Regions from separate parts of the Actinomadura sp. ATCC 39365 genome, predicted to be linked through region 2. Evidence: riboswitches for the same ligand, from Rfam matches in the RefSeq annotation. Region 2 holds a riboswitch; each other region holds the start of a gene.

Region 1 (9,604 bases), 6.4 Mb from region 2:
GGACCATCGCGACGAAGTCGCGGCGCCAGGAGGGCAGGAAGTGGGGCACGCCGGTGAGGACGAACATCAGGGCCAGGGCGCCTCGCAGGGCCGGCTGCCAGGCGTCCAGTGCGTCGATGCCGACCAGGCCGGCGAGCCGCAGGACGATGAACCCGCCGGTGAGGGCGATGAACGGAACCATTCCGTCCTCCAATCTTGTCGTTGGACAGATTGGAGGAGGTTCGTCATCTTGTCAATGTCAAGCTAGGGTGTGGTCGTCACGCTGAGCCCTGGAACGCGGAGGTGAGGAAGATCAGCCAGCCGTCCTACCACCACGGCAACCTGCGGCGCGTCATCATCGACGCCGCGCTGCGGGCCATCGGCGAATCCGGCCCGGCCGGATGGAGCCTGCGCGAGCTGGCCCGCCGCGCCGGCGTCTCACACGCCGCTCCCGCCTACCACTTCGGTGACAAGCAGGGCCTGCTGACGGCCGTGGCCGCCGAGGGCTTCACCATGTTCGCCGACGCTCTGGAGAACGCGGCCCCCGACGTGTGGGAGGTCGGCGTCGCCTACCTCCGCTTCGGCCTTGACCACCGGCCCTACTTCGAGGTGATGTTCCGGCCCGAGCTCTACCGCGTGGACGATCCCGGCGTCCGATCCGCGCAGCGGCGCGCCGCGGACGTACTCAACACCAGCGCCCACTCGCTGTCGCCGTGCCCGGAACACGACCGGACGACCACGATCGCCGCATGGTCGCTGGCTCACGGCTTCACCACCCTGTGGCTGAGCGGCGCCCTGCCGGAAAGCGCGAACGGCGACCCGGAGGCCCTGGCCCGCTCTATGCTCCGCCTCGTCCTCGGCGCCGTGCCGGGCGGACCGGACGGCCCGTGATCCGGCGGGCGCCCTCGCGAGGCGGCGCGAACCCGGGCGCGCCCCGGCGCCCCGAGACCTGGCCGCCGGCGCCGTCAGTGACCGTTCGGAACCGGGTCGCCCATCAGGTGGGTTGCGCGTTCCGTGCGCAGGTGGAGTGCCGTGCGGCCGTTGCGTTGTGTCGACACCAGGCCCGCCCCGCGCAGTGCGCCCAGGTGTTGTGAGACCGCGCTCGGCGTGATGCTCAGGCGGGTGGCCAGGGCCGCGGTCGTCAGAGGTTCGGCCAAGGCGGCGAGGATCTGCGTTCTCGTCCGGCCGAGCACCGGGATCAGGCCCGTCAGCGCCGGTCGGGGCGACTCCCGGAGCAGGCCGACGCCCATCGCCGGATAGCGGATCGACGCGGCGGTGACCGGGGCCTTGTCGACACCCACGTCCGGCCAGTTGAAGACGCTGGGCTGCAGGACCAGGCCATGCCCGCCGGCGTCCACCGTGTACACCGAGTGCGGGGTGCGCCGGCCGTGGACCACCAGCTGGCCGTCGTCCCAGGCGATGTCGCGGTGCAGCTCGGCGAACAGCGCCTGCACCCCGCCCTCCACCAGGGTCAGCGCGCGCCGGCCGATGTCGGCCTCCAGCACGGCGCGCATCCGGCCCCACTGTGGCGCGATCAGCAGCTCGTGGCAGCGACGCAGCGCCTCGGCCAGCCGTGGAAGTACCGTCGCGGGCTCGGGGGCGTCCTCGGCCGGCATGCCCAGGACCGCGCCGTACTCGTGCCGGAAGAAGTCCTCCTGCGTGGCGCGTACCAGGTCCAGCTCCGTCGCGATGGAAGGCAGGCGCTGAGCCGGCGCCGGGAACAGGAACGACGGCAGCGGCCCGGCGATCAGCGCGCGCAGCAGCGGCAGCTCGCTCTCGCCCGCCAGCAGCGGGCGCGCCTGGCGCACCCAGGACCGGTGGACGGCATGGCCGCCCGTGCCGAACAGGATCCGCAGCGCCAGCACCGTCTCGCCCAGCGGTGAGACGGCGAACCGCACCTTCGCGACCGACGCCGCGGTGAACCTGATCTCGACCGCCATCCGCCCTCATCATGTAGCTGTGACTGAACGATAGCCGAGGCGCGGTGTCTCCCCGCAGGCTGGCGGGCATGAACTCCTTCACCTCCTACGACGGCACCAGGCTCGCCTACCGCGTGTTCGGCGACGGCCCCCCCGTGGTCTGCCTGCCCGGCGGGCCGATGCAGGCCTCCGCCTACCTCGGCGACCTCGGGGGCCTCTCGGCGCACCGGCAGCTGATCATGGCGGACCTGCGGGGCACCGGGCAGTCCGCCGTGCCGCCGGACACCGCCTCGTACCGTTGCGACCGCCTGGTCGATGACGTCGAGGCCCTGCGCGAGCACCTCGATCTCGACCGGATGGACCTGCTCTCCCATTCGGGGGGCACGAATCTGGCCGTGCTCTACGCGACCCGCCATCCGGAACGCGTCAGACGGCTCGTCCTGGTCACTCCGAGCGTCGCCGCCGTCGGCATCGGGATCACCGAAGAGGTCCGGCGGGGGACCGCCCGGTCGCGCGAGGGCGAGCCCTGGTTCCCGGGGGCGTACGCGGCCCTGGAGAGGGTCATGTCAGGGCAGGCCACCCGTGACGACTTCCAGGCCATCGCGCCGTTCTGGTACGGCCGCTGGGACGAGACGGCCCAGGCGCACAAGGCCGCCGAGGACGAGCAGCGGAACGACGAGGCGGCAGCCGTCTTCGGCTCCGACGGCGCCTTCGCCCCCGACGCCACCCGTGCCGCGCTCACCCGCTTCACCTCACCGGTGCTGCTGCTCGCCGGCGAGGTGGACCTGAACTCCCCTCCCGCCGCGATGACCGAGCTCGTCGCGCTGTTCCCGCACGCCGAGCTCGTCGTACAGGCCGGGGCGGGGCACTTCCCGTGGCTCGACGACGCCGACCGGTTCATGGCCACCACCTCGGCGTTCCTGGGCTGAGCGCCCCCGCCCGGCGAGGGGCCCCTGGCTACCGCCTGCCGGTCTTCATCGAGCGCTCGCTGAGGCCAGGCGGGTGGTGAGGGTTCGCCGGACGGCCGGCCACTCGGATGCGACCACCGCGAACATCGCCGAGTCCCGGAGCATCCCCTCCTCACCGGGTGCCCAGGACATCGACCAGTTGCGGAGAACGCCCTCGAAGCCGATGCCGAGTCGCTCCAGTGCCCGCCGGCACCGGTGGTTGCGGGCGTCGGTCTTCAGATCGACCCGCGCGACCCCGATGCTCTCGAACGCGTACCGCAGCAGCAGAAGCTTCGCTTCGGCGTTGATCCCGGTGCCCTGCGCCGCCAGGTCGACCGCGTGCTCCATCGTCAGCGGCTCCAGCCGCACCAAGGAACCTGCGAGCACGGGAACATCGAGCTGAACGCTCATCAGACCTTCCTCATCGTGCCTGGCGTTGGCACCTTGCCCATGGCTGGGCAGGTTGCCGGACCGTCACAGGGCCAGGTCCCTCGGATCCTCTGGATGATCAACTGAGGCCGATCCTCTCCGACGGCCGACGACCTCGTCAACACGTGAGGGCGACGGCGGCGGCGCGGAAACCCCAGCCGGGCACGGCCCGGCTGGGGTTTCCGGTCAGGGACCAATTCAGCCGTCAGCTGGTGAAACGTCCCTCACGGGTGTACTTGCAGGCCCCGCCGAGGCAGCTGGGGCTGGAGCCCCAGCCGTCGTCATAGCTGACCCTGCGGTGCAGCTTGATCTTGCCCTTGACCTCCTCCGACTGGAGGCCGGGGCCGACCTTCCTGTCCGCCTGCTTCCACCAGCTGGTGCCGTTCCAGTAGTACAGGCGGTGCCGGGCCCACAGGTAGCTGGGCGAACCCGCCGGCAGGCAGTTGAAGACGTAGCTCTCCGCGCGACGCTCCTTGAAGCCGCCGAAGCCGAGGGTGGTGAACGACTTGGGCGCCAGTCCGGCCTGGCCGTTCTCGTGCCACAGGTGCCAGCCGAAGTGTTCGGCGGTGCACGAGCCGGAGAGCACGGCGCCGGCCGGAGCGGCCAGGCCGCGTACGGTGACCGGCTCGCTGGTGATCCGCCGTCCCCGCAGTCCGGCGGGCAGGTCGGCGCCGTGGTCGTCGACGAGCCGCCGGGGCACCGGCACGTCGGGCGGGGTGATCTCCAGGTAGGTCTGCAGGTAGCTGTTGCTCCGGTCCCAGGCGATGAGCGGCGCGCGGCCGATGATCCCGAGCTGGGACATCCCCACTTCGTCGGAGGGCCGGCTGTCGGAGAAGGTCACGGTGAGACCGGTCGTGTACTCGATGGAGGCGAGGGGGGATCTCCCGGTCGCTTCTCTCGGGTTCGGCCGCGGCCGGGGAGGAGGCGAGCACCATCGTGGCGGTGGTTGCTGCGATGAACCTCATGTCGCTCCTTGCGGTAGATGACGGCCCGCGCAGAACGTTAGGCATAGGCCCTTTCAACGGCCTTGAAAATGAGCCCGGCGCATACTTCCGGCGCGCCGGGCCGAATTGACTGTCAGGTCGCTGAAGCCCCCGCGGCGGCCTCATCGGCTCATGGAGCCACGGTCAGGGTGAGGGTGGCCGTGTGGTCGAGGGCGACGCCGTCGGCCAGCACCGTGATCGGGTAGGTGCCGGACGCGGTGCTCGCGCCGACCGTGACGGTCAGCGTGGAGGTGGCGCCGGTGGTGATGCTCGCCGGGCTGAAGGAGGCGGTCATGCCCGCCGGTAGCCCCCTGGCGTACAGCGAGATCTGCTGCGGGCCGCCCGAGACGACGGCGCTGCTGACGGTGACGCTCACGGTCTGGCCGGGCTGCACGGCCGCCGCGGTGGGGTCGACCGCGACCGAGAAGTCGCACGTGTACGGCTCCCCGGCGCGGACGGGCACGCGGACGGCGTTCCACGCGGCCTTGACCGTGTTGTACTCCAGGCACGACCCGGGGAACATGTCCAGGGCCGCCTGCAGCGAGGCGCGGCGGGCCATGGTGTGCGGCCAGGAAGTGGTCTTGCGCAGCAGCGTGCCCATGTAGATCTGGCCCGCCTTGCGCGCACCGAGCCCGACGATGGAGGAGGAGTCGCAGGTCGGGCTGGGCGGCTGGCCGTTGGTCGGGTTGCTGCCCTCGGCCAGCAGGTAGAACCAGTGGTTCTGGACGCCGGCCCCGACATCGGGCGGCATCGACGGCACCGCGCTGCTGAAGCAGTCGGGGTGACCGGGGATCAGCGACGGCTTGTACATGTAGCGGATCGGGCCGGTTCCGTCGACGTTGACCTCCTCGCCGACCGTGTAGTCCGGCGGGTCGAGGGTGGCGGGCTGGTTGGCGTACTGCTCGGTCAGCGCGCCGAAGATGTCGCCGGTGGACTCGTTGAGTATGGCCTTCTCGTTGTCGCCGAGGTCGATGCCGGGCGTGGTGGCGAAGACGGCGTGGCCGTACTCGTGCGCCACGACGTCCATCGCGGTGAGCTGGCGGAGGTTGTCGGAGGTGTGGCCGAAGACGGTGTAGTTGCCGTTCCAATAGGCGTTGACGGCGTTCAGGCCGACGCGGGCGGGGTAGCCGTCGCCGACGCCGTTGAAGCCGGAGCGTCCCAGCCACGCCCTGAGCATGTCCCACTCGGTGTCGATCGCGTAGAGCACGTCGACGCAGGCGGTTTCGAAGTTGGTGCCGGTGCCGTTGCCCCAGTTGTCGTCGGGCCCGGTGTAGGCGGAGCCGTTCTGGCCGCCGCAGCGCACGTTCCGCCGTACCGGGTCGATCATGGCGAAGGAGGAGCCGGTCCCCATGGTGCCGATGGTGACCGGGTTGCCGTTGTAGTAGCTGTTGCCCACCCCCTCCCTGACCTCGTCGGACTTCAGGACGACCGCGCCGGTCAGCGCGTCGACGAAGACGTGCAGCTTGCTCTCCCTGCCGCCGATCGCGCCGTGGAGGAGCACCTCGTAGGCCAGCCGGCCGCGTCCTTGCGCCATGACCACCAGCCGGGGCGTGGCGATCGAGGAGACCTCGGGCAGCCGGCTCCTGGCCACCCGGGCCGCTTCGGCCGCGCTGAGCCTGGGCGTGGTGGCCACGTCCAGGGGGCTGTCCTGGGAGACGGAGGTGCTCAGGACCTCGCCGGAGGCGGCGCTGACCACGACGAAGTCGCCGCCGTAGACGGGCAGCCCCGCGTACGTGCGGGTGTAGGGCGTGTAGCGCAGGCCGCCCTTTCCTTCGATCGGGCTCTGCCGGACGTACGCGTCCTCGGGCGAGCTGCGGAGCAGTGCGGGCCTGGCCTTCACCAGGAGGTCGGCGGGATCGCCTTTGGAGGCGTTCGCCGAGCCGGGGACCGAAGTGGCCACGAGCACACAGGCGGCACCCGTGACCAGGGCTAACACGGCATTGCTTCTCATGGGGTCGCTCCTTTTGCGCCGGCGAGCGATGGATGTGTCACCTGCATTTGAGTTGATGAACTACAAGAGGTCAATATCGAGGTAAATGGGCAGAAAAATCGGGATTTATCACCGTTATGGGCTGTAATTGGCCGAGCCGGGATTCGAGCGCCGAGGCGAGCTCCCGGCTCGGCAGCGCCCGGCCGGGCGCGGGCCGCTTCCGTGCGGCGCCTGAAGATCATCGCTAGGCTGTCGCGCCGAACGAACTGGAGCCCCGATTGTCGCGATCAGCCTTACTGGTCTGGGTGGCCGCCCTGACCGCTGCCGCCTACCCGACCTGGATCGCCTGGCAGCCCGAAGACCTCGAGTCGCAGCCCTACGTCTGCATGGGCGGGATCGGGGATCTTGAGCACATCTCGCCGTTCCTGCCGCTGCGCGGCGACCTCGGCACGCTGACGGAACTCCTGACGACCTGGGGACTCCCGGCGCTCGTCGTGCTCGCCGCCCTGGGCCACCGGCATTCGGCGGCGGCCGGGAGACGGGCCGCGGGGCTCCTCGTCCTGATCGCGATCGCGACCCCGCTCACCCCTTGGTACAGCGGCGACGGGCCGTGCGGCGAGCTGCTCGAACCGTTCGGCCTGGACTGGTTCCAGGCCGTGATCGGCTCCTGGGGGCCCGTGGAGAACGCCCTGCTGATCTCCGCCGCGCTGGTGCTGCTCGCGACGCACGCGCCGGGCCCCGACCAGGAGCCCGCCATCACGCCCATCTGGCGGACGGGGGCGGTGTTCCTGATCGATTACCTCGTCGTCGCCTACGTCGTCACCCTCGCCGTCGTTCTGACCGACGGCTGGGCGGTCGGCACGCACAGCGGCCTGCTGCGCTGGCTCAGCTTCGAGGAGCTCCTGGACGAGCCCGCCCGGCTGCTGTTCTGGCCGGCGCTGATCGGCTACGTCCTGCTCAGGCGGCGGCTCGCGGCACGTCCTGCCGCGGTGGCGAGCCTTCCCCGGCGATCCACGGTCCCGCCGTGGATCTCGCTGATCTGGACGGCGGCCGTGGCCGCTGCCTCCTTTCCCACCTGGCAGTCCTGGGAGGCCGTGCCAGCCGAGTGGGCGCCTCACATGTCCGGCTCCGGCGTGCTCAGGCCCGTCCTGGAAACGCTGCGCGGCGACGCCGGTCGCGTGGTGGAGTTCGCGATCGTCTGGGGTGTGCCCGTCATCGCCGTCCTGGCCTGCGTCGGCCTGCGGAGCCCTGCTCCCGTGGGCCGGCGGGTGGCGGGGCTGCTGGCCGCGATCGCGGTCGCCCGGCAGCTCCTGCTCACCCTTCGCTTCGACACGGACCTCTGCTGCCCGGCGCCGGGGATCCGGGACGTCGGCGTGCTCTACGTGGACGGCGAGCTCGTGCAGAACGGCGTCCAGGTGCCGGACGGTTGGCTCACGGCGTCCTTGCTGGTGGCGGCCGTGCTGATGCTGGTCGCCGCACGGTGGATGCCCTCCGCCGACCGGCCGGTGCGAACGAGGTCGTCGCGGCGGGTGACGGCGCTGCTGATCGACTACCTGGTCGTGATCACGATTCTCCTCACCCTGCTCAGGCTGGGCGTCACAGACGCGCTGACCCTCGATCACGGGCTGCTGGACTCGATCTGGTGGGAGAGGATGTTCCCGGACGACGAGCGGCTGCTCGTCCTGCTGTCGGTCTTCCTCTACGCGTCGAGCGGGCACACGGTCGGCAAGCTGGTCATGCGCGTACGGATCGTCACCGCCGGTACGGGCCGCCGGCCGGCGTGGCGCAGGTTGGCCGCGCGGGCGCTGGTCTTCCCGCTGCTCGCCTTCGTCCCGCAGGCCGGGATCGCCTTGCTGGTTCTGGACGGGCTGTGGGCCCTGCTCGACCCCGCCGGGCGCAGTCTGCACGACCGGCTCTCCGGGACCCTCGTGGCCGACAGACCGGGCAGCCTGAGGAGCCGGTGACGTAAGGAACTCCACCCATCGGCACGTATCTGAGGCACGCCGGACCCGCTCGGGAGGGGAGGCCACACACATCCCCAGGAGGCGCCCATGCCCAGGATCGGGCTCGAATGGCAGTTCCAGCGTAACGAGCTGAGGTTTCTGGCAGATTCCAAGAACGGCTGGCAGACCGAGGAGGCCCTGCCGTCCAAGGGACGGGTCTGCTCCTGGCAGGACCCGGGGGTGGTCATCGAGTCCGACGGCGGCGACGTCGAGATCATCACCGAATCGGTGACGACGTGGGCGGCCCTGCGCCGTCAGCTCGTCTTCATCGGCGAGCTGCTGACCCTGCTGACGGGGCGTTCCCCCGACACCACCAAGCTTCCTGACACGTTCCTGCGGACCGACGAGCAGGAGGGCGACGCGACGACCGGCTCCAGGCGGTCGAGCAGGATCCGGACGAGCGCCAAGATGCAGGCCGTGCGCGTGGCCCAGGGGCACCTGAGGACCTACGACGACGTCCAGCCGACCGATGACCTGCGCTTCGTGCCGAACACCAACGTGGGCAACATCATCACCGTGTCCCTGGCGGCGCCCATCAAGAGGTGCGACTTCAACCTCGCCGGCAACCCGGTGATGACGACCGTCTACGCCAAGGGCGACGTACTGGCCTTGACCGCCGGCAGGGACCTCGTCCACGGCACGGCTCAGGCCACCCCGGACGTGCCGCTGGCGGAGCTGCCCGACCGGCTGGGGATGCTCGGCTTCGATCCGAGTGACCGGGTGGGCACATGGCTGCGGGGGCGCCACCAGACGGCCAACCTCATCGGGTTCGTCACGCTGATCCAGTACATGCTGTGGGTCTTCGCCCACCAGAACCTCACCTCCGGCGACGGGCCGAAGGCGGGCTTCGCGCTGCTGCCGCGGACGAACCTGCGCTCGGTCTACATGAACGCGCTGACGGAGGTGGAACGGTCCGCCTTCGACGCCATGGTCAACGCCCTGTCCGACGGGGACAAGGATTCCCGGGTGTGCCCCCGGCCGTACGGTCTGGGCGGGCGGCAGACGTACGACAACCAGCTCAGCCTCTTCTGGTGGCTGCGGTCGATCCAGGCCGGCGACCCCGGCCAGGGCAACGAGACGCTGGCCCTCCACATGAGCGGCGACGGCCCGCGCGGCATCGCCTACGATGCGATGTCCCCGCCTCGCGGCTACCCCGCGCACGAGGGCTTCCCCGGGCGACCGGCGGAATGGTTCACGTACTCCATGGGGCAGAAGACGACGCCGTACAAGGCGTCGCACGTGGTCGTGGAGTACCGGCAGACCGACCTCTTCGGCCTGAAGAACGGTATGGGAACGTACGAACAGTTCGTCACCGCGGCGATGGCCGCGGCCGAGAGCGCCGGCCTGGACATGCCGCACTGACGGCTCAGGTGTGGGCGGGCGTGGGCTCGGCATCTCCCACCAGGTAGATGTC
Region 2 (9,604 bases):
ACGCCCACGGCGTTGGCCTCGCTGAGCGCGGCCGGTCCGGCGGGCCCGTGGTGGTCGCTGAGCTCGGCCATCGCCGCGTAGAGCATGACCGAGCCGAAGCCGCCGGCCACGCCGTAGCCGAGCAGCGTCAGGGGCAGCGCGGAGGTGGCCATGACCAGCAGCACGCCGGCGTTCATCCCGGCCAGGCCGAACCAGCACGTCGAGCGCCGGCCGAGCAGCCGGGTGAGCAGGGGGAGCGCGAGCCCGGCGCCGATCGTCCCGACCGCCATGGCGGTGCCGTGCAGCCCGGCGACGGTGGCCGTGGTGCGCTGGTCGGCGCGCAGGAGCGGGAGGGCGGCGCTCAGGCCGTACACGAACGTGGCGAACGTGCCGAGCAGGAAGTAGATGAGCCAGGTCGGACGGTCCCGGACGAGTCTGATGGGCACTGAGACCGTCGACACCCGGCAGCCTCCGTCATTGGCAGTGAACCCGACTTCTCATGTTAAAGCAGGGCGTCGAGTTGGGACTCCAGCCACTTGTGCGGCGGCAGCGCGGTGGCCGCCTCGTGCAGCCGGTCGCGGCGCCGCCTGCGTTCGTCCTCGGGCATCACCAGCGCCTCGTGCAGCGCGTCCGCCGTGCCGCTCACGTCGTAGGGGTTGACCACCAGCGCGTACGGCCCCAGCTCGGCCGCCGCCCCCGCCTCGCGCGAGAGCACCAGGGCGCAGCGTGGCGACAGGACCGGCCCCTCCTTGGCGACCAGGTTCATGCCGTCGCGGATGGGGTTGACCAGCAGCACGTCCGCCAGCCGGTAGGCGGCCAGCGAGCGCGGGTAGTCGTCGTTGACGTTGAGGATGACCGGATCCCAGTCCTCGGTGGCGTACTCGTCCTCGATCTCGCGCGCGCAGCGCTGCACCGACGCGGTGTACTCGCGGTATTCGGGCAGGTCGTGCCGGCTGGGGTAGGCGAAGGCCAGGTGGACCACCTTGCCGTGCCACTCCGGATGGGCGGCCAGGAACTCCCGGTAGGCCAGCAGCCCGCGCACGATGTTCTTGGACAGCTCGGTGCGGTCGATGCGGACGATCAGCCGGCGGCCGGCCACCTGCTCGGCCAGCGCGGCCATGTGCGACTCGACGTCGGGCTCGCAGGCCCGCGCCCACAGCGCCGCGCCGTCCACGCCCAGGCTGTGCACGCCGACGCGGGTCGTCCTGCCCTCGTGGGTGACCGTGCCGGCCGCGCGGTCCACCCGCGCGCCCAGCAGCGCCTCGCAGCAGTCCATGAACGCCCCCGCCCACCGGGCGGTGAGGAAGCCCGCGTGGTCGGCCCCCAGGATGCCGTCGAGCACCTCCCTGGTCACCGCGTCCGGCAGCAGCGAGAAGTACTCGGGAGGCGCCCACGGCGTGTGGCTGAAGTGGGCGATGCGCAGGTCGGGCCGCTCGGCGCGGAGCATCGCCGGGGTGAGCGTCAGGTGGTAGTCCTGGACCATCACGCGCGCCCCGTGCCCGGCCTCCTCGGCCAGCGCCAGCGCGAACGCGCCGTTGTAGTCGCGGTAGGACTCCCACTCACGCCGGAACTTGGTGCCGAAACTGGGGGAGTTGGGGATGTCGTACAGCAGGTGGTTGACGAACCAGAGGGTCGAGTTGGCCACGGCGTTGTAGGCGCGGTGGAAGGTGGCCGCGGGGATGTCGAGCATCCGCAGGGCGCCCGTGTCGTAGCCGCCGCGGTCGAGCCGGCCCCCGGGGCCAGGCGCACGGCGCTGCGGTCGCCGTCGGACAGCGCGGCGCACACCCACAGCACGCCGTGCTCCTTGGCCACCCCCGACAGGCCCGAGACGAGGCCGCCACCACCGCGTTTCATGGTCAGCTCACCGTCGTCGTCGACGGTGAAGGAGACCGGCCCGCGGTTGGACGCCACGAGAACGCTGTTCATTTGGGCTCCCTTCGCCCATAGGATCCCAGCTATGGCGCTAGATGAGCTAACCGAGGAACTCGCCCGCTCGGCCGCGGCCGGAGACCATCGCGCGCTCGGCGAGCTCCTGGCCAGGATCGAGCCTGACGTGATGCGCCACTGCGCCCGGATCCTGCCCTATCACCAGGACGCGGAAGAAGCCTCGCAGGACACTCTGCTGGCCGTGGCGCGCAACATCGGCCGGTTCGAGGGGCGGGCCAGGTTCAGCACCTGGCTGCACATCGTGACCGCCAACTGCGCGCGCACCACGTATCGCTCGCTGAAGCGCAGGGCCGCCGAGCAGACGTCGGAGGAGCTGCCGATGCAGAAGCCGGACGCGCGGCGGGTCAGCGTGATCGCCGGCTCGCGGCTCGACCTGCTCGACGCGATGGAGGCGCTGGAGGCCGACAAGCCCGACCTGGCCCAGGCGCTGGTGCTGCGCGACATCGTCCAGCTCGACTACAACGAGGTGGCCGAGCAGCTCAACATCCCGCTCGGCACGGCCAAGTCCCGCATCCACCAGGCCCGCAAGTACGTGCAGGGAGTCCTCGGGGAGGACTATCGGTGAGACGTGTCCTCTCAAATCGTGAGACGGGCGGTTGTTTCCGCCACTTGAGAAGGTAGAGTCCTTTTCGACAACTGAATATTGCTCATCCAGAGGGGTGGAGGGACCGGCCCTGCGAAGCCCCGGCAACCCTCCCGGCTTGTACTCGCGACCTGGCGAGGCCGACCGGGACAAGGTGCCAATTCCGGTTCGCGGTCAAGGTGGCCGCGGGCGAAGATGAGGGAAGGCCTCGCTTCATGTCGCTCGACTTTGGTCCTGCCGTCGCTCTGTCCTGCCGCGAGTGCGGCACGCGCTACCCCCTGGGCCCCAGCTTCGCCTGCCTGGAGTGTTTCGGGCCGCTCGAAGCGGCCTACTCCTTCGGCCAGGTGACGCGCGCGGACATCGAGTCCGGCCCCGCCAACATCTGGCGCTACCGCTCCCTGCTCCCGGTCCCCGCCGACGTGGCGAGCAAGCCCAACATGAACCCGGGCTGGACGAAGCTGGTCAAGGCCGGCAATCTCGGCAAGGCGCTCGGCATCCGGTCCCTGCACGTGAAGGACGACTCGGGCAACCCCACCCACTCCTTCAAGGACCGGGTGGTCGCCATCGCCGTCGAGGCGGCCAGGAACTTCGGTTTCCACACGCTCTCCTGCTCCTCCACGGGCAACCTCGCCGGCGCGGTCACCGCCGCCGCCGCGCGGGCCGGTCTCGACGCGTGCGTGTTCATCCCGGCCGACCTCGAAGCGGCCAAGATCGCCATGGCCCGGGTGTTCGGCGGCCGGCTGATCGGCATCGACGGCACGTACGACGAGGTCAACCGGTTCTGTTCCGAGCTGATCGGCGACCCGCTGGGCGAGCAGTGGGGGTTCGTCAACGTCAACCTGCGGCCCTACTACGCCGAGGGGTCCAAGACGCTCGCGTACGAGATCGCCGAGCAGCTCGGCTGGCGGCTGCCCGAGCAGATCGTCATCCCCATCGCCTCCGGCTCCCAGCTCACGAAGATCGACAAGGGGTTCAAGGAGCTGATCGCGCTCGGGCTGGTCGAGGACACCCCGTACAAGGTGTTCGGGGCCCAGGCGGCCGGGTGCTCGCCGGTCTCGACGGCGTACAAGGCGGGGCACGACGTGGTCCAGCCGGTCAAGCCGGACACGATCGCCAAGTCGCTGGCCATCGGCAACCCCGCCGACGGGCCGTACGTGCTGGACATCGCCCGGCGCACGGGCGGGGGCGTCGAGGACGTCACCGACCCCGAGATCGTCGCCGCCATCAAGCTCCTGGCCTCCACCGAGGGCATCTTCGCCGAGACCGCGGGCGGCGTCACGGTGGGCGTGCTGAAGAAGCTCGTCGAGACGGGCAGGCTCGACCCCGAGGCCGAGACCGTGGTGCTGAACACCGGCGACGGCCTCAAGACGCTCGACGCGATCAGCGACGACGCGCGGCCCACCGCCGTGATCCGGCCCTCTCTCGACGCGTTCCGCGCGACTGTCTGACAATCCAGGAAAGGCAACAAAAACCATGAGCGTTTCTGTGCGGATTCCCACCATTCTGCGCACTTACACCGGGGGTAACGCCGAGGTGAGTGGCGAAGGGGCGACTCTTCGTGACGTTCTCGCCAAGCTCGACTCCGACTACCCGGGGATCGGCGCGAGAATTCTGGATGAATCGGGCAAGATTCGTCGTTTTGTCAACGTATACGTTGGTGAAGAGGATGTCCGTTTCGCCGAGGGCTTGGACACTCCCGCCCCTGAAGGCGCTCAGATCTCCATCATCCCTGCCGTCGCGGGCGGCTGACCGCCGGACCACCGACTCTTGAAGGCGCCCCTTGTGGGCGCCTTCTTGTTTTAGAACCAAATTCAACCTCGAACGACTCAGCCTTCGATGAAATTAGCGTTTTGTCGGTTGACTCTGTTGCCAAACCCCGTGCCACAGGTATGGTCGAGGGCGATCGTCTGGCTGATTTTCCCAAAAGTCATGCGATTACGGGTCTCGCGAAGGAATGGGCGAGATCTGCGAGCCCAGTAAGAGGAGTCGGAAGTGGCGCAGGGCACCGTCAAGTGGTTCAACGCGGACAAGGGCTACGGCTTCATCGCGGTAGACGGTGGTAAGGATGTATTCGTCCATTACTCAGCGATCATGATGGACGGGTACCGCTCTCTCGAACAGGGACAGCGTGTCGAGTTCGAGATCACGCAGGGCCAGAAGGGGCCGCAGGCGGAGTCCGTCCGCACGGTCTGATTCACCCTCGCTGGTATGCACCAGGTGGGACGTGCGGCAGCGCAGTCCGTACGGCTCGCCACTGTTTCCTCCGTCGGCTTCGCACGGCGGGTCGCACCTCCGGGGCGGCTCGCCGTACGAACCGGCGCACCCGATGACCTGCCCGATGAGCTGGGGTGGGGTGCCCGTGGCTTGCACTCGGCAGGGTAGAGTGCTAAACAGTTCGTTGGCACTCTGTGTGGCAGAGTGCCAACAACTCGGATCGAGACGATGGGGTCTGCCGAACGGAGATGCAGGCCTATGCCGTCGCGGGCGTCGGCTCGGTCCAGGACACGCCACCCTGCATCTGGGAGGTCTAGCCTTATGGCAGCCAAGATGATCGCGTTTGACGAGGACGCCCGGCGCGGTCTCGAGCGCGGTATGAACCAGCTCGCCGACGCCGTCAAGGTGACCTTGGGCCCCAAGGGGCGCAACGTCGTGCTGGAGAAGAAGTGGGGCGCTCCCACGATCACCAACGACGGTGTCTCCATCGCCAAGGAGATCGAGCTCGAGGACCCGTGGGAGAAGATCGGCGCCGAGCTGGTCAAGGAAGTCGCCAAGAAGACTGACGACGTCGCCGGCGACGGCACCACCACGGCCACCGTGCTCGCCCAGGCTCTGGTGCGCGAAGGTCTGCGCAACGTCGCCGCCGGCGCCAACCCGATGGCCCTGAAGAAGGGCATCGAGGCCGCCGTCGAGCGGGTCAGCGAGGAGCTCTCCAAGCTGGCCAAGGACGTGGAGACCAAGGAGCAGATCGCCTCCACCGCCTCCATCTCCGCCGCCGACCCCGAGATCGGCTCGCTCATCGCCGAGGCGATGGACAAGGTCGGCAAGGAAGGCGTCATCACCGTCGAGGAGAGCAACACCTTCGGTCTCGAGCTCGAGCTCACCGAGGGCATGCGCTTCGACAAGGGCATGACGTCGATGTACTTCGTGACCGACTCCGACCGCATGGAGGCCGTTCTCGAAGACCCGTACATCCTGATCGTCAACAGCAAGGTCTCGGCCAACAAGGACCTGCTGCCGCTGCTCGACAAGGTCGTGCAGTCCGGCAAGCCGCTGCTGATCATCGCCGAGGACGTCGACGGCGAGGCCCTGGCGACCCTGGTGGTCAACAAGATCCGCGGCCTGTTCCGCTCCGTGGCCGTCAAGGCCCCGGGCTTCGGCGACCGCCGCAAGGCCATGCTGGGCGACATCGCGATCCTGACCGGCGGTCAGGTCATCGCCGAGGAGGTCGGCCTCAAGCTCGAGACCGCCACCCTCGACCTGCTCGGCCGCGCCCGCAAGGTCGTGGTGACCAAGGACGAGACCACCATCGTCGACGGCGCCGGTGACGCCGAGGCGATCTCCGGCCGGGTCAACGAGATCCGCGCCGAGATCGAGCGCACCGACTCCGACTACGACCGCGAGAAGCTGCAGGAGCGCCTGGCCAAGCTGGCCGGTGGCGTGGCGGTCATCAAGGCCGGCGCGGCGACCGAGGTCGAGCTCAAGGAGCGCAAGCACCGCATCGAGGACGCCGTGCGCAACGCCAAGGCGGCCGTCGAGGAGGGCATCGTCCCCGGCGGTGGCGTGGCGCTGCTGCAGGCCGGCGCCAAGGCGTTCGACAAGCTCGAGCTCAACGGCGACGAGGCCACCGGCGCGGCGATCGTGAAGAAGGCTCTTGAGGAGCCCCTCAAGCAGATCGCGGTCAACGCGGGCCTCGAGGGCGGCGTCGTCGTGGAGAAGGTGCGCAACCTGACCCCGGGCGAGGGCCTCAACGCCGCTTCCGGCGAGTACGTCAACATGTTCGACTCCGGGATCATCGACCCGGCCAAGGTGACGCGCTCCGCGCTGCAGAACGCCGCCTCCATCGCGGCGCTCTTCCTCACCACCGAGGCCGTCATCGCCGAGAAGCCCGAGAAGACCCCTGCTGCTCCGGCCGGCATGCCCGGCGGCGGCGACATGGACTTCTAGGCTTCGCCTGGTCGCTGACGCATCAGAAGGCGGTTCGGATCTCCAAGGATCCGGCCGCCTTTTGTTGTGTCCGGTCGCGTCACGTTTAGTAGTTATTGACTACGGACAGTAACGAAACGAAGTGACGATTCACCGCACAAAGGAGTAGTTACATGAATTCCCGCACCGCGCGCGTTCTCGGGCTCGGAGCCGTCATGATGGCCGCCGCGGCCGCCATGACGATGCCCGCCCAGGCAGACGACCACGGTTACCTGGACGAGGCCCTGGAGTACGTCGACGTACCCTACTGCGCGGGCTACCTGGAACTGTACGACCGCGACTACTGCGCCTCGCCGTCGAGGTGGACGTCGTCGGACGAGCGCGGGGAGATGTCGGAGGAGGGCGAGGACAGGTCGTCGGAGGAAGGCGAGGACGGGTCGTCGGAGGAGGCCGACGACAGGTCCGGCGAGCGCCAGGACGCCTCGGAGGAGGGCACGGACACGTCGGGCGAGCGCCAGGACACCTCGGACGAAGGCACGGACCTGTCAGGTGAGCGCGAGGACGCCTCGGACGCCTTCGAGGGCCAGTTGGCCGGCGAGAGCGAGGACCTGTCGTCCAACGCGCCCGGGGACATCACGTTCGCCGACGAACTGGTGCAGGGCGACTGAACCCCGTCTGGTGACGCCGGGCGTACGAACCCGACGCGGCACCACGGCGAAGGCGCCCCGTACGTGAACGGGGCGCCTTCGCCGCGGTGTTGTGCCGGTCTCAGACGCCGAAGTGCGCGACGATGTGACCGCGGGCCAGCGTGTTGGCGGTGATGTTGAAGCCGACCACCGCCGGGCTCGCGCCGCCGCCGACGCCCAGCTCGTCGACACCCAGCGCGTGCACCGTGAAGACGTAGCGGTGGGGGGCGCCGGGCGGGGAGCGGCGCCGCCGTACTCTTTGGTGCCGTAGTCGTTGCGGGCGTGCACCGCGCCGGCGGGCAGGCCCTTGAAGTCGGGGCCGGTGCCCGCGCCCCTGGGCAGCTCCGCGGTGTCGCCGGGCAGGTCGAACAGCACCCAGTGCCAGAAGCCGCTGCCGGTGGGGGCGTCGGGGTCGTGGCAGGTGACGGCGTAGCCGCGGGTGCCCTCGGGGGCGCCCGACCAGCGCAGCTGGGGCGAGACGTTCCCGCCGGTCATCCCCCAGTCGTCGAAGACGTGGAGGTCGTTCAGCCGCTCGCCGTCGCGGATGTCGTCGCTCTCCACCACGAGCGCGGGGACCGGGGGCAGGTGTTCATGCGGAAGCGGTGCGGGCACGGCATCCTCCTAGGTCGACAGTCCTTCAGGCCATCCTAGAAGCGGCCGTGCCCGCCCTCCGTCAGGTACCGAGCTGCGCCGGGAGCGGCCTGTCGTGCAGCACGGTGAGCGAGGTGACCGCGCGGGTCAGGACCACGTACAGGCGGGCCAGGCCGCGGGGCTCGGCCTCGACGATGTCGGCGGGCTCCACGACGATCACGTGGTCGTACTCCAGGCCCTTGGCCAGCGTGGCGGGCACGATCAGCAGGCGGTGCTCCTGCGTCGCGTCGGGGTCGAGCACCGCGTGCGGCAGGCCGGACAGCGACTCGGAGACCGCCGCCACCATCGCGTCGGGGACGATGACCCCGATCGAGCCCTCCCTGGCCAGCACCTCCCGGGCCGCCTCGGCGACCGTGCCGCCCGGCCGGACCTTGAGCGAGCCCGCGCCAGGACGCAGCGACCGCGGGGCGGCCAGCGCGGGGGCGATCGAGGGCAGCAGGCGGGCCGCGTAGTCGAGCACCTCGCGCGGCACGCGGAAGCCGAGCGTCAGCTCGGTCACCTCGCCCTCGTCCTGGCCGAGGTGCTTCAGCACGGTCTCCCACGAGCTGGTGGACCACGGCGTGGTGCCCTGGGCCAGGTCGCCGAGCACGGTGGCCGAGCCGTTGCGGCAGCGCCGGCCGAGCGCCCGCAGCTGCATCTCGGACAGGTCCTGGGCCTCGTCCACGACGAGGTGGCCGAGGGACGGGGTGCGCTCCATGAGGTCGCGCAGCTCGTCGAGGAGCGCGGCGTCGGCGGCCGACCATTTGGCGGACTTCCAGCTCCGATGAGGCTTCCGCCAAAGCAGCATTTCCTGCTCGTCAGGCGACAAATCAGTTTTGGCGGCCTTTGTGAGGAATTCTGGGTCGGACAACAGGCGGTGCAGAACCTGTTCCGGCGTCAGTTTCGGCCACACCGCGTCGACGAGCTGCTTGACCGGCCTCGACCTGGCCACCGCGTCCTGGACCCGGTCGTCGGGCGACTCGCCGCGCTGCTCCATCCGTACCAGCACCTGGTGGGCCAGGCGCTGGGCCAGCGCGGCCCGCCCCGGCAGGTAGCGGGTGGTGCCGCGCAGGGAGGCCACCATTTCGCGCACCTCGTGGTCGGCGACCCGGTAGCGGTAGGCGCCCTTGCTGAACACCAGGCCGTCCTCGGGCTTGACGATGTGCATCCAGAGCGCCCGTTCGAGCACCGCGGCCATTCTGGCGTCGCCCTTGACCGCGGAGACCATCGGGTCCTCCTCGGCGGCGTGCTCGCCGAGCAGTCCGGCCACGGTGGTCTGGTCGACCTTGACCTCGCCCAGCGCGGGCAGGACGGAGGAGATGTAGGACAGGAACGCCCGGTTCGGGCCCACGATCATCACGCCTGACCGGGCCAGCCGCTCGCGGTGGGTGAACAGCAGGTACGCGGCCCGGTGGAGGCCCACGGCGGTCTTCCCGGTGCCGGGGGCGCCCTGGACGCACACGGTCTGGGCCAGCGTCGCGCGGACGATCTCGTCCTGGTCGGGCTGGATGGTGGCCACGATGTCGCGCATCGGGCCGGTGCGCGGGCGTTCGATCTCCTCGGTGAGGATCTTCGAGGGGCCGACCTCGCCGCCGTCGCCGAGCGGCTCGTCCTCGAACGCGGTCAGCGCGCCGCC
Region 3 (9,604 bases), 450 kb from region 2:
CGCCACGGCGAGCACGGCCGAGCCCTCGTAGGACTCGTCGACCTCCTTGAACGTGGCCGGATCGACCAGCGCCAGGTAGTCGAGGTCGAGGTCGGGCCCGGCCTCGGCGAGCACCGCGTGGGCGGTGGACCGGATCGCGCCGGCGGTGAGCTCGGCCGCACCCGCCCGCAGGGCGCGGGACAGGGCCAGCGCGACCGTGCGGTCGTGGGCCGACAGGTAACGGTTGCGGCTGGACAGGGCCAGGCCGTCGGGCTCGCGCACGGTGGGCGCCCCGACGATCTCGATGGACAGGTCGAGGTCGGCCACCATGCGGCGGATGACGGCGAGCTGCTGGGCGTCCTTCTGGCCGAAGATCGCCACGTCGGGGCGCACCAGGTTGAACAGCTTGAGCACCACCGTCAGCACGCCGTCGAAGTGGCCCGGCCTGGAGGCGCCCTCGACGATCGTGCCCATCTCGCCCGCGCAGACGCTCACCTGGCGGTCGGGGCGGTACATGTCCTCGGGCGAGGGCGCGAACACGACGTGGACGTCCTCCTCGCGGCACACGTCGAGGTCGGCGTCGAACGTACGGGGATAGCGGGAAAAATCCTCATTAGGACCGAATTGCAGCGGGTTGACGAAGATGCTGACCACGACCTGGTCGGCGCGTACCCGGGCGGCCCTGATCAGCGATCGGTGGCCCTCGTGCAGCGCGCCCATGGTCGGTACCAGCGCCACCCGGCCCGTGCCACGGGCCTTCGCCAGGTCGTCCCGGTTGCCGGCCACGATCAGATCCATTGCTGCCCTCCACACCCGACGGTCAGGTCCATATATTGCCCCCAAGCGCGTCGAGCAGCCGCTCCGCCTCCTCCGGTTTGAGCAGCCCCGCCGCCAGCGCCCGGTCGGCGGTGAGCCGGGCCAGCGCGATGTAGGCGTCGGCGGCCTCCGGAGCGGCCAGGATCAGCGCGTCGACGTGTCTGCGCACCGTGCCGGCGTCGCCGCGGACGACCGGCCCGGTCAGCCCGGCGATGCCCAGCCGCAGCACGTTGTCGAGCGCCGCGCCGAGCAGCGGGCCCAGCATGCGGCCCGGGTGCTCGACGCCGATGCGCCCGAGCAGCTCCTCGGACTCGGCGATGAGCGTGACCATGTGGTTGGCGGCGTTGGCCAGGGCCGCGTGGTAGAGCGCGCGGTCGCTCTCGGCGATCCAGACCGGCTCGCCGCCCATCTCGATGACCAGCGCCTCGGCGACCGGCCGCAGCATGTCGGGCGCGGTGACGCCGAACGAGATGCCGGTGATCTTGTTGAGGTCGTCGTCGCGGCCGGTGAAGGTCATGACCGGGTGGAGCGCGAGCGGCAGTGCGCCCACCTCGGCGGCGGGGTCGAGCACCGACAGGCCGTACGCGCCGCTGGTGTGGACGAGCAGCTTGCTCTGGAGGTCGGCGCCCGTACGGGCCAGGCCGGCCACCAGGTCGGGCAGCGCGTCGTCGGGGACGGTCAGCAGGATGAGCTGGGCGGCGGCCACCACCTCGTCGGGCCGCGTCAGCTCCACCCCGAGCCGGTCGGCGGCCCACCGCCGCGACCTGTCGGAGACCCCGCTCGCGGCCACGATCCGGTGGCCCGCCTGCGCCAGCGCGGCGCCGAGCGCGGAGCCGACCTTGCCCGCGCCGAGCACGCCGACGGTCAGCCGTGCCGGGCGATCACCTGCGTCCATGACGTCTCACCCCTGTCGACCGTGATGGCACTGCCGACCAGCGTAACCGGCGAGCGGCGCCACGCATGTCGCGGGCCGACGAACGCGATCCGGCATGTCCGCCGCTTTACCGCCCGTTGAGTTAATGACAAATGCGACAGGGGCATACGAATCGTGCACCCCCTGTCGAAAGAGATGAGGAGAGGGGTCCACGCACGACGACGGGCGCCGGGTCCTGACAACCCGACGCCCGCCTGGATGCGACCTCTTGGAGGTGCACTGACCGGTCATCCGCCGACTGACCGGCCGGGATCAGAGCCCGGACCGCGCGCGAGCGGTCCGGGCTCTCCCTGCCTCAGCGGCTGTAGACCGCGGTGTTGGGGCTCCCCTGGCAGCCGTTGATCGGCACGGCCTGGATGCCGATGTTGTTGCCGCAGACGGGCACGACGGCGGTGATGGGGAGGTGGATCGGGCTGCCGCTCAGGATGCCGTTGTTGCCGTGGGTGACGTCGTCGGCGTACGCGGGGGCCGCCAGCGCCAGCAGGGCAATGGCACCTGCCATGACCAGAGTCTTCTTCACGGGGGGCTCCTCTCAGTATGCGGCCGTGGAGGCCGCAATGCTTTGGTGGAGCGATCCGGCTCGCCGCTTACCGCGGATGGGCGAAACGCAGTCGCTCGGTGACAGTACGTAAACGTTAGCGCAATGTAGCGACCAAGTGTAGTCAATCAATGACTTAGCGTGTTGATCGCTGGAGTCATGAGATAGTCAGCGTCATGTGGCTCACCTGGCGCGCCGCGACCGAGCGCGCGCTCTACGGCGAGGAGGGTTTCTACCTCCGCGAACGCCCCTCGGGCCACTTCCGCACCTCGGTCGGGGCCTCGTCCGTGTTCGCCGAGGCGGTCCTGGCCCTGCTGACGGAGGTCGACTCCGACCTCGGCCGCCCCGAGTGGCTCGACCTGGTCGACATCGGCTCCGGCGAGGGCATGCTGGTCCGCCGCGTCCTCGACATGGCCGAGCCCGCTCTGCGCGACCGGCTCCGCGTCACCTGCGTCGACCTGTCACCCAGGCCCCCGGGCCTGCCCGACGAGGTCGAGTGGCGCCGCTGCCTGCCGTCCAGCATCGCCGGCCCGGCCGTCGCCAACGAGTGGCTCGACAACATCCCGCTCGACGTGGCCGAGCAGACCTCCGGCGGCCCGCGTCTGGTCATGGTCAACACCCGGACCGGGGAGGAGCGCCTCGGCGGCCCGCTGCGGCCCGCCGACCGCGAATGGCTCGACCGCTGGTGGCCGCTGCCGCACGTGGGCACCCGCGCCGAGATCGGCCGTCCCCGTGACGACGCCTGGGCCTCCGTTCTGGTACGCCTCGCCCGCGGCCGGGCGATAGCCGTGGATTATGCACACCCTGTGGATAACCGACCGCTCTGTGGCACGCTGACCGGTTACCGCGACGGCGCGGTCGTCGCCCCCGTCCCCGACGGGACCTGCGACATCACCGCCCACGTCGCCCTCGACGCGTGCGCCGAGGCCGGGCGGCGGGCCGGCGCGATATCCACAACCTTGTCCACACAGCGTGACATGTTGCGGGCGCTGGGCCTCACCGGCGCCCGGCCGCCGGTCGACCTCGCCCGCACCGATCCGCGCGCCTACGTACGCGCGTTGTCGAGGGCGTCGGAGGAGGCCGAGCTGATCGATCCGGCCGGGCTCGGCGGGTTCGGCTGGCTCAGCCAGAGCCGGTGACGTCGAGGTCGAGCGAGCGCAGGCCGCGGATGACGAAGCCCGGCTTGTAGACCGGCTCCGCGCGCAGCTCGATCGTCCCGACCCGGTCCAGCAGCGCGGTGAAAGACTCCGTCAGCTCGATCCTGGCCAGCGGCGCGCCCAGGCAGAAGTGGATGCCGGCGCCGAAGGAGATGTGCGGGTTGTCCGGACGACCCAGGTCGAGCCGGTCCGGGTCCTCGAACACCTCGGGGTCCCTGTTGGCCGAGCCGAACAGGCAGGCGACCTCCGAGCCGCGTGGGATCCGCACGCCGTGCACCTCGATGTCCTCCAGCACCCAGCGCTCGAAGAGCTGCAGCGGGGTGTCGTAGCGCAGCAGCTCCTCGATGGCGGTCGGCAGCAGCGAACGATCGGCGCGCAGCCGGGCCAGCTCGCCGGGGTTCTTCAGCAGGGCCCGCCAGCCGTTGCCGGTGACGTTGACCGTGGCCTCGTGGCCCGCGTTGAGCAGCAGCACGCAGGTGCCGGCCAGCTCGTCGAGGGTCAGCTCGGGGATCGCGGCCAGGGCGCTGACCAGGTCCTCGCCGGGGTTCGCGAGCCGGTCGCGGGCCAGGTCCTTGAGGTAGGACTCGAACTCCTCGGCCGCGCGCACCGCCTGGTGCTGGGTCTCCAGGCTGGGGTTGAGCTCGTACATGCCGCACATGTCGGCCGACCACGGGCGCAGCAGGTGGCGGTCCTGCTCGGGGACGCCGAGCATCTCGGCGATGACCGTGACCGGCAGCGGCTCGGCGACCTCGGCGATCAGGTCGCCGCCGCCCTTCTCGACGTACGCGTCGATCAGGCTCTCGGCGATCGCCCGGACGCGCGGGCGCAGCGACTCGACCATGCGCGGCGTGAACGCCTTGGACACCAGCCGGCGCAGCCTCGTGTGGTCCGGCGGCTCGACCTCCAGCATGCCGTTCCTGCTGACCCGCCAGAAGGCCTCCTGGAACTCCGGCTGCGGCTGCCGGCCGAACTCCTCGTGCGTGGCGACGTGGGTGTAGTCGCGGCCCAGCCGCCGGTCCCGGAGCAGCGCGTTGACGTCCGCGTGCCGGGAGATCAGCCACTGGTTGGACGGCTCGAAGTAGCGGACGGGCGCCTCGCGCCTCAGCTCGTCGTACGCCGGATAGGGGTCGACGACAAAATCCGGATTCCAGGGATCAAAGCGCACTATTTCATCTTATGAGACGGGTTGACCTGCTGAGCTTGCGAATCATGCCCGGGTGTCGGTTATAGTGCCGTCGTAGGTCATGAGTGCCAGCGACAAGCCCCGGCTAGCTGGCCGGCAACCCTCGCGTCCGCGGCGGGGTGCCCCGGGTGAAGACCTGGTCCGTCACGAGGTGTGGCGGGCAAGCGCGGGCTCCGTGGCTGCTTCCAGGGGTCCGACCGACCCGTGAGGAGCTGTGCCGTGTCCACTCTGACGATCTTCAACTCCGTTCCCGCCCAGGCCGCCGCCGAGGCCACCGCCCCTGCCGCCGCCTCCGGACGGTTGATCCCCGCCGTGCTCGGCGCCGACCTCGAAGTGCCGGTCAAGGGCGGCCGGCTGGTGAGCTACGCCAACCTCGACTACGCGGCCAGCGCCCCCTGTCTCGAGCCGGTCAGCGCCGCCGTAGCCGCCGCGCTCCCGGCCTACTCCAGCGTCCACCGCGGCGCGGGCTACGCCTCCCAGCTCACCACCGCCCGCTACGAGCAGGCCCGCCACACGGTCCGGGCCTTCGTCGGCGCCCGCCCGGACGACGCCGTCATCTTCACCCGCAACACCACCGACGCCACCAACCTGCTGGCCGGCTGCCTGCCCGAGGGCACGACCGTCGTCGTCTTCGACTCCGAGCACCACGCCTCGCTGCTGCCCTGGGAGCGGTCCGTACGCCTGGCGCCGCCCGCCTTCCCCGGCGAGGCCGTCCGCGCCGCCGACGAGGCGCTGGCCGGGATCGAGGGCCCCAAGCTGCTCGTGGTCACCGCCGCCTCCAACGTCACCGGCGAGCTGTGGCCCATCGCCGCCCTGGCCCACATCGCCCACCGGCACGGCGCCCGGATCCTGGTGGACGCCGCCCAGCTCGTCCCGCACCGCAGGCTCAACCTGACCGCGCTCGACCTGGACTACGTGGCCTTCTCCGGCCACAAGCTGTACGCGCCCTTCGGCGCCGGCGTGCTGGTCGGACGCCGTGACTGGCTGGCGGCGGGCGAGCCGTACCTGAAGGGCGGCGGCGCGGTGCGCTCGGTGGGCGAGACCACCGAGTGGCACGACGACCCCGAGCCCCGCCACGAGGCCGGCACCCCCAACGTGCTCGGCGCCATCGCCCTGGCCGCCGCCTGCGACGCGCTCACCGCCACGGGGTGGACGGAGCTGGTGCGCGAGGAGGAGCGCCTGATCGCCCGGCTGCGTACCGGTCTGGCCTCGATCGACGGGGTGCGCGAGCTGTCGTTGTGGGGCGAGGACCACCCGCGGGTGGGGATCGTGTCGTTCGTCGTGGACGGCTACTCGGCCCGGGAGGTGGCCGAGGCGCTGTCCGGCGAGTACGGCATCGGCGTCCGTGACGGGAAGTTCTGCGCGCACCCCTTCGTCCGGCACCTGCTGGGCACCTCCGATGGAGGTTGCGAGGACGGCACCGCCTCGGCGGTCCGCGCCTCCATCGGCATCGGCAGCACGCAGGAGCACGTCGACCGCCTGATCGAGGCCCTGCGCGACCTGGTCAGCCGCTGAGCTCAGCGGTTGGGCGGCTTCTGCTGGTGCGGCTCGTCGGACACCAGGGCGTCGATGTCCCTCATGTCCTCGTCGTTGAGGTGCCCGGGACGCGGCGCGTTGGGCTGCCTCGGCACGTTGGGCTGCTCGGCCTCGCCCTCGGGCCGGGCCGGCGTCGTCGGGCCGCCCTCCGGCCCGACCTGCGTGGCCGGTCCCTCGGTGACGACCGTCGTCGGCTCGGCGCGGCGGGCCGGCCGGTGCGCGGCGAGGTCGTCCTCGGCGATCTGGCGTTCCCTGCGGCGGCGGTACGTCGAGTGGAAGATGCCGTCGAGGCCGATGCGGCCGCCGCCCAGCGCCGCGAGCATCAAGGACAGCGCACCCAGCGCGCCCGGCAGCTCCCATCCCCCGCCTTGCGACAACACCCCGTGGCCCGCGTGCACGAAGACGATCGCGCCGATCATGTCGATGAGCAGCAGCAACGCCACCGGCCGGACCAGCAGGCCGAGGATCAGCAGCGCGCCGCCGACCAGCTCCACGATGGCGGCGAATCCGGCCGACAACTCGGGCAGGGGCACGCCCATCTCCCGGAACTGCCCCGCCGCGGCACCGAGCCCGCCCTGCCACTTCTGCCAGCCGTGCGCCACGAAGATCACCCCGAGTACCACCCGGGAGATCAGGGCCGCCACATCAAACAGGACTCTCTTCACAGTGCTTTCTCCCCCCGTTCCCGGTATTGATCCCCATGTCTGGCTTCGGGATGCGTTGCCATACGATTCCTTGACCATCCCCCACGCTGGATCGCCCCGTGGGACGGTGGCAGCATGGGCCCTATGACGGAACGCGTGGTCGGGATCGGCGCCGGCGCGAAGGAGCTGGCGACCGAGGACATGATCCTCAACATCGGCCCCCAGCATCCCTCCACGCACGGCGTGCTCAGGCTCCGGCTCACCCTCGACGGCGAGCGCATCGAGACGGCCGAGCCGATCATCGGCTACATGCACAGGGGCGCGGAGAAGCTGTTCGAGGTCCGCGACTACCGCCAGATCATCATGCTCGCCAACCGGCACGACTGGCTGTCGGGGTTCGCCAACGAACTGGGCGTCGTGCTGGCCGCCGAACGGCTGCTCGGCATGGAGACGCCGGTCAGGGCCGTGTGGGCGCGTACGCTGCTGGCCGAGCTCAACCGGGTGCTCAACCACCTGATGTTCCTCGGCTCCTACCCCCTCGAACTGGGCGCGATCACCCCGGTCTTCTACGCCTTCAACGAGCGCGAACGCATCCAGGCCGTCATGGAGGAGATCTCCGGCGGGCGCATGCACTACATGTTCAACCGGGTCGGCGGCCTCAAGGAGGACCTGCCGCTCGGCTGGCTCGACCGGGTCGCCGAGGCCGTCGCCGAGACCCGCCGCCGGGTGCCCGACATCGAGGGCCTCATCCTGAACAACGAGATCTTCCTGGCCCGCACCAAGGGCGTCGGCGTGCTGACCCGCGAGCAGATCCTCCAGTACGGCGTCAGCGGGCCCATCGCGCGCGCCTCCGGCGTGGACCTCGACCTGCGGCGCGACGACCCGTACCTGGCCTACGGGGAGCTGCCGGTCACGGTCGTCACCCGGCGCGACGGCGACTGCCATGCCCGGTTCGAGGTGCTGTTCGAGCAGCTCAAGGTCTCGCTCGACCTGGCCGACGCGTGCGTCGCCCGGCTGCGTGAGCTGCCTCCCGGGCCGGTCAACCAGCGCCTGCCGAAGGTGCTCAAGGTGCCCGAGGGCCACACGTACGCGTGGACCGAGAACCCGCTCGGCATCAACGGCTACTACCTGGTCTCCAAGGGCGACAAGACGCCGTGGCGGCTCAAGCTGCGCTCGGCGTCGTTCGGCAACGTCCAGGCGCTGCGCGAGCTGCTGCCCGGGAACCTGGTGGCCGACATGATCGCCATTCTGGGCTCGATGTTCTTCGTCGTGGGTGACATCGACAAGTGAGCACTCCCGAACGCGACAAGTACGTCGACTGGCTGCGCGCCCTCAGCCTCATCGTCGTGGTGGTCTGGCACTGGGCGTTCACGATCCTGGAGTGGAAGCCCAGCGGGCCCGAGCCCACCAGCCCGCTCGGCTTCACCTCCGGGTTGTGGATCCTGACCTGGCTGCTCCAGGTGCTGCCGCTGTTCTTCTACGTCGGCGGTCACGTGCACCTGCTGTCCTGGAACCGGGCCCAGGCGCGTGGCGTCGGCATCGGGGCGTTCGTGTGGCGGCGCATCCGCGCGCTGTCCCTGCCCGCGCTGTTCCTGTGCGGCGTGTGGATCTCCGTCGGGGCGATCGTCACCTGGGCGTTCCACGTGGAGTGGATGTGGCGGGTGGTGCTGCTCGTGCTCAGCCCGCTGTGGTTCCTCGGCGTCTACCTGGTGCTGATCGCGCTGCTGCCGGTGGCCCTGTGGCTGCACAGGCGCTACGACGTGCTGGCCCTCATCTGGCTGGGCGGCTCGGCCCTGGTCGTCGACGTCGTGCGGTTCCGCTACGGCTACGAGTGGGCCGGCTGGCTCAACATGATCATTGTCTGGGGCCTGGCCCACCAGGCGGGCTTCTTCTACGACCGGATCGTCGTCCTGCCCCGGCGGTACGACGTCGGCATCCTGTGGACCGGCCTGTTCGCCCTGATCGGCCTGGTCTACTCGGGTATCTACCCGGGCTCGATGGTGGGCGTGCCGGGCGACAAGTGGTCGAACATGGCGCCGCCCACGTTCGTCATCGTCGCCCTGCTGATCTTCCAGATCGGCCTGGTCGAGGTGCTGCGCCCGGCCATGGAACGCGTGCTCGAACGCCCCCGCTGGGCCCGCGCCAACTCCTTCATCAACCGCTACGCCCTGCCGCTGTTCCTCTTCCACACGACCGGCATGGCGATCGCCTTAGGGCTGTCGTGGTGGTTGTTCGGCAGCCTCGGCACGAAGATCCCGCCCGACCTGAAGTGGTGGCTGGAGCGGCCGATCGCCATCATCGGGCCGCTGATCTGCACGCTGCCGGTCATCTACCTCTTCGGCCGCCGCCGCTAGTCGGAGTTACGGTCGTCGGAGTCCTTCGGGATCCGGCAGCAGTGTTCCAGGTACAGGGCCGCGCAGACGAGCACCACACAGGCCACGAACGACCCGGCCGCCACGAAGAACTCCGAGCGCGGCGTCTCCCGGTCGAAGAGCTCCAGCGTGTACGCGGCGAACCCGGCGAAGATCCCGGCGAACACCGCCCCCGCGTACGCCGACGCCTTGGCCAGCGCCGCCAGCCGGGCCACCGCCAGCGGCTCGACCGGCTTGGTGTCGGGCTTCCTGGCGATCCTGGCCTTGGTCACCCATCCGCTGTAACCCTCGCCGAGGGCGAGCAGCAGCACGGTCGGGATGGCCGTCCAGGGCAGCAGGAACGCGCCGTAGAAGTGCCGGACCGCCGCCCAGAAGATCAGGGCGACGACGACGAGGAGAGCGGCCAGGTGGCCGGGATGCGTCGGCTTCAATCGGGCCTCTGCAG

The links. Region 2 has a riboswitch for S-adenosylmethionine ahead of thrC (threonine synthase). Riboswitches for the same ligand answer to the same signal wherever they lie in the genome.
Region 1: it holds a riboswitch for S-adenosylmethionine, as region 2 does, so the genes downstream of both, ACNF49_RS38805 (GNAT family N-acetyltransferase) here and thrC (threonine synthase) in region 2, are expected to answer to the same signal.
Region 3: it holds a riboswitch for S-adenosylmethionine, as region 2 does, so the genes downstream of both, ACNF49_RS05885 (aminotransferase class V-fold PLP-dependent enzyme) here and thrC (threonine synthase) in region 2, are expected to answer to the same signal.

The regions. Positions count from the first base shown of each region.
Region 1 is NZ_CP184335.1:7,997,849-8,007,452, reverse strand. It holds gene ACNF49_RS38825 (DoxX family protein) at 1-181, opposite strand, end outside; gene ACNF49_RS38820 (TetR/AcrR family transcriptional regulator) at 283-870, shown strand; gene ACNF49_RS38815 (DUF5937 family protein) at 945-1,919, opposite strand; gene ACNF49_RS38810 (alpha/beta fold hydrolase) at 1,964-2,827, shown strand; gene ACNF49_RS38805 (GNAT family N-acetyltransferase) at 2,873-3,256, opposite strand; SAM riboswitch class I at 3,264-3,356, opposite strand; gene ACNF49_RS38800 (hypothetical protein) at 3,480-4,115, opposite strand; gene ACNF49_RS38795 (M4 family metallopeptidase) at 4,388-6,208, opposite strand; gene ACNF49_RS38790 (RDD family protein) at 6,493-8,151, shown strand; gene ACNF49_RS38785 (hypothetical protein) at 8,239-9,552, shown strand; gene ACNF49_RS38780 (polyprenyl synthetase family protein) at 9,557-9,604, opposite strand, start outside.
Region 2 is NZ_CP184335.1:1,552,926-1,562,529, forward strand. It holds gene ACNF49_RS07990 (MFS transporter) at 1-440, opposite strand, end outside; partial or broken gene ACNF49_RS07995 (alpha,alpha-trehalose-phosphate synthase (UDP-forming)) at 482-1,905, opposite strand; gene ACNF49_RS08000 (RNA polymerase sigma factor) at 1,937-2,491, shown strand; SAM riboswitch class I at 2,571-2,711, shown strand; gene thrC (threonine synthase) at 2,725-3,957, shown strand; gene ACNF49_RS08010 (MoaD/ThiS family protein) at 3,983-4,258, shown strand; gene ACNF49_RS08015 (cold-shock protein) at 4,502-4,702, shown strand; gene groL (chaperonin GroEL) at 5,045-6,673, shown strand; gene ACNF49_RS08025 (hypothetical protein) at 6,826-7,320, shown strand; partial or broken gene ACNF49_RS08030 (YbhB/YbcL family Raf kinase inhibitor-like protein) at 7,421-7,950, opposite strand; gene ACNF49_RS08035 (HelD family protein) at 8,012-9,604, opposite strand, start outside.
Region 3 is NZ_CP184335.1:1,100,393-1,109,996, reverse strand. It holds gene panC (pantoate--beta-alanine ligase) at 1-777, opposite strand, end outside; gene ACNF49_RS05905 (Rossmann-like and DUF2520 domain-containing protein) at 800-1,690, opposite strand; gene ACNF49_RS05900 (chaplin family protein) at 2,025-2,249, opposite strand; gene ACNF49_RS05895 (SAM-dependent methyltransferase) at 2,444-3,406, shown strand; gene ACNF49_RS05890 (cytochrome P450) at 3,390-4,589, opposite strand; SAM riboswitch class IV at 4,665-4,780, shown strand; gene ACNF49_RS05885 (aminotransferase class V-fold PLP-dependent enzyme) at 4,827-6,122, shown strand; gene ACNF49_RS05880 (DoxX family protein) at 6,125-6,808, opposite strand; gene ACNF49_RS05875 (NADH-quinone oxidoreductase subunit D) at 6,932-8,077, shown strand; gene ACNF49_RS05870 (acyltransferase family protein) at 8,074-9,141, shown strand; gene ACNF49_RS05865 (DUF3180 domain-containing protein) at 9,138-9,590, opposite strand; gene folK (2-amino-4-hydroxy-6-hydroxymethyldihydropteridine diphosphokinase) at 9,587-9,604, opposite strand, start outside.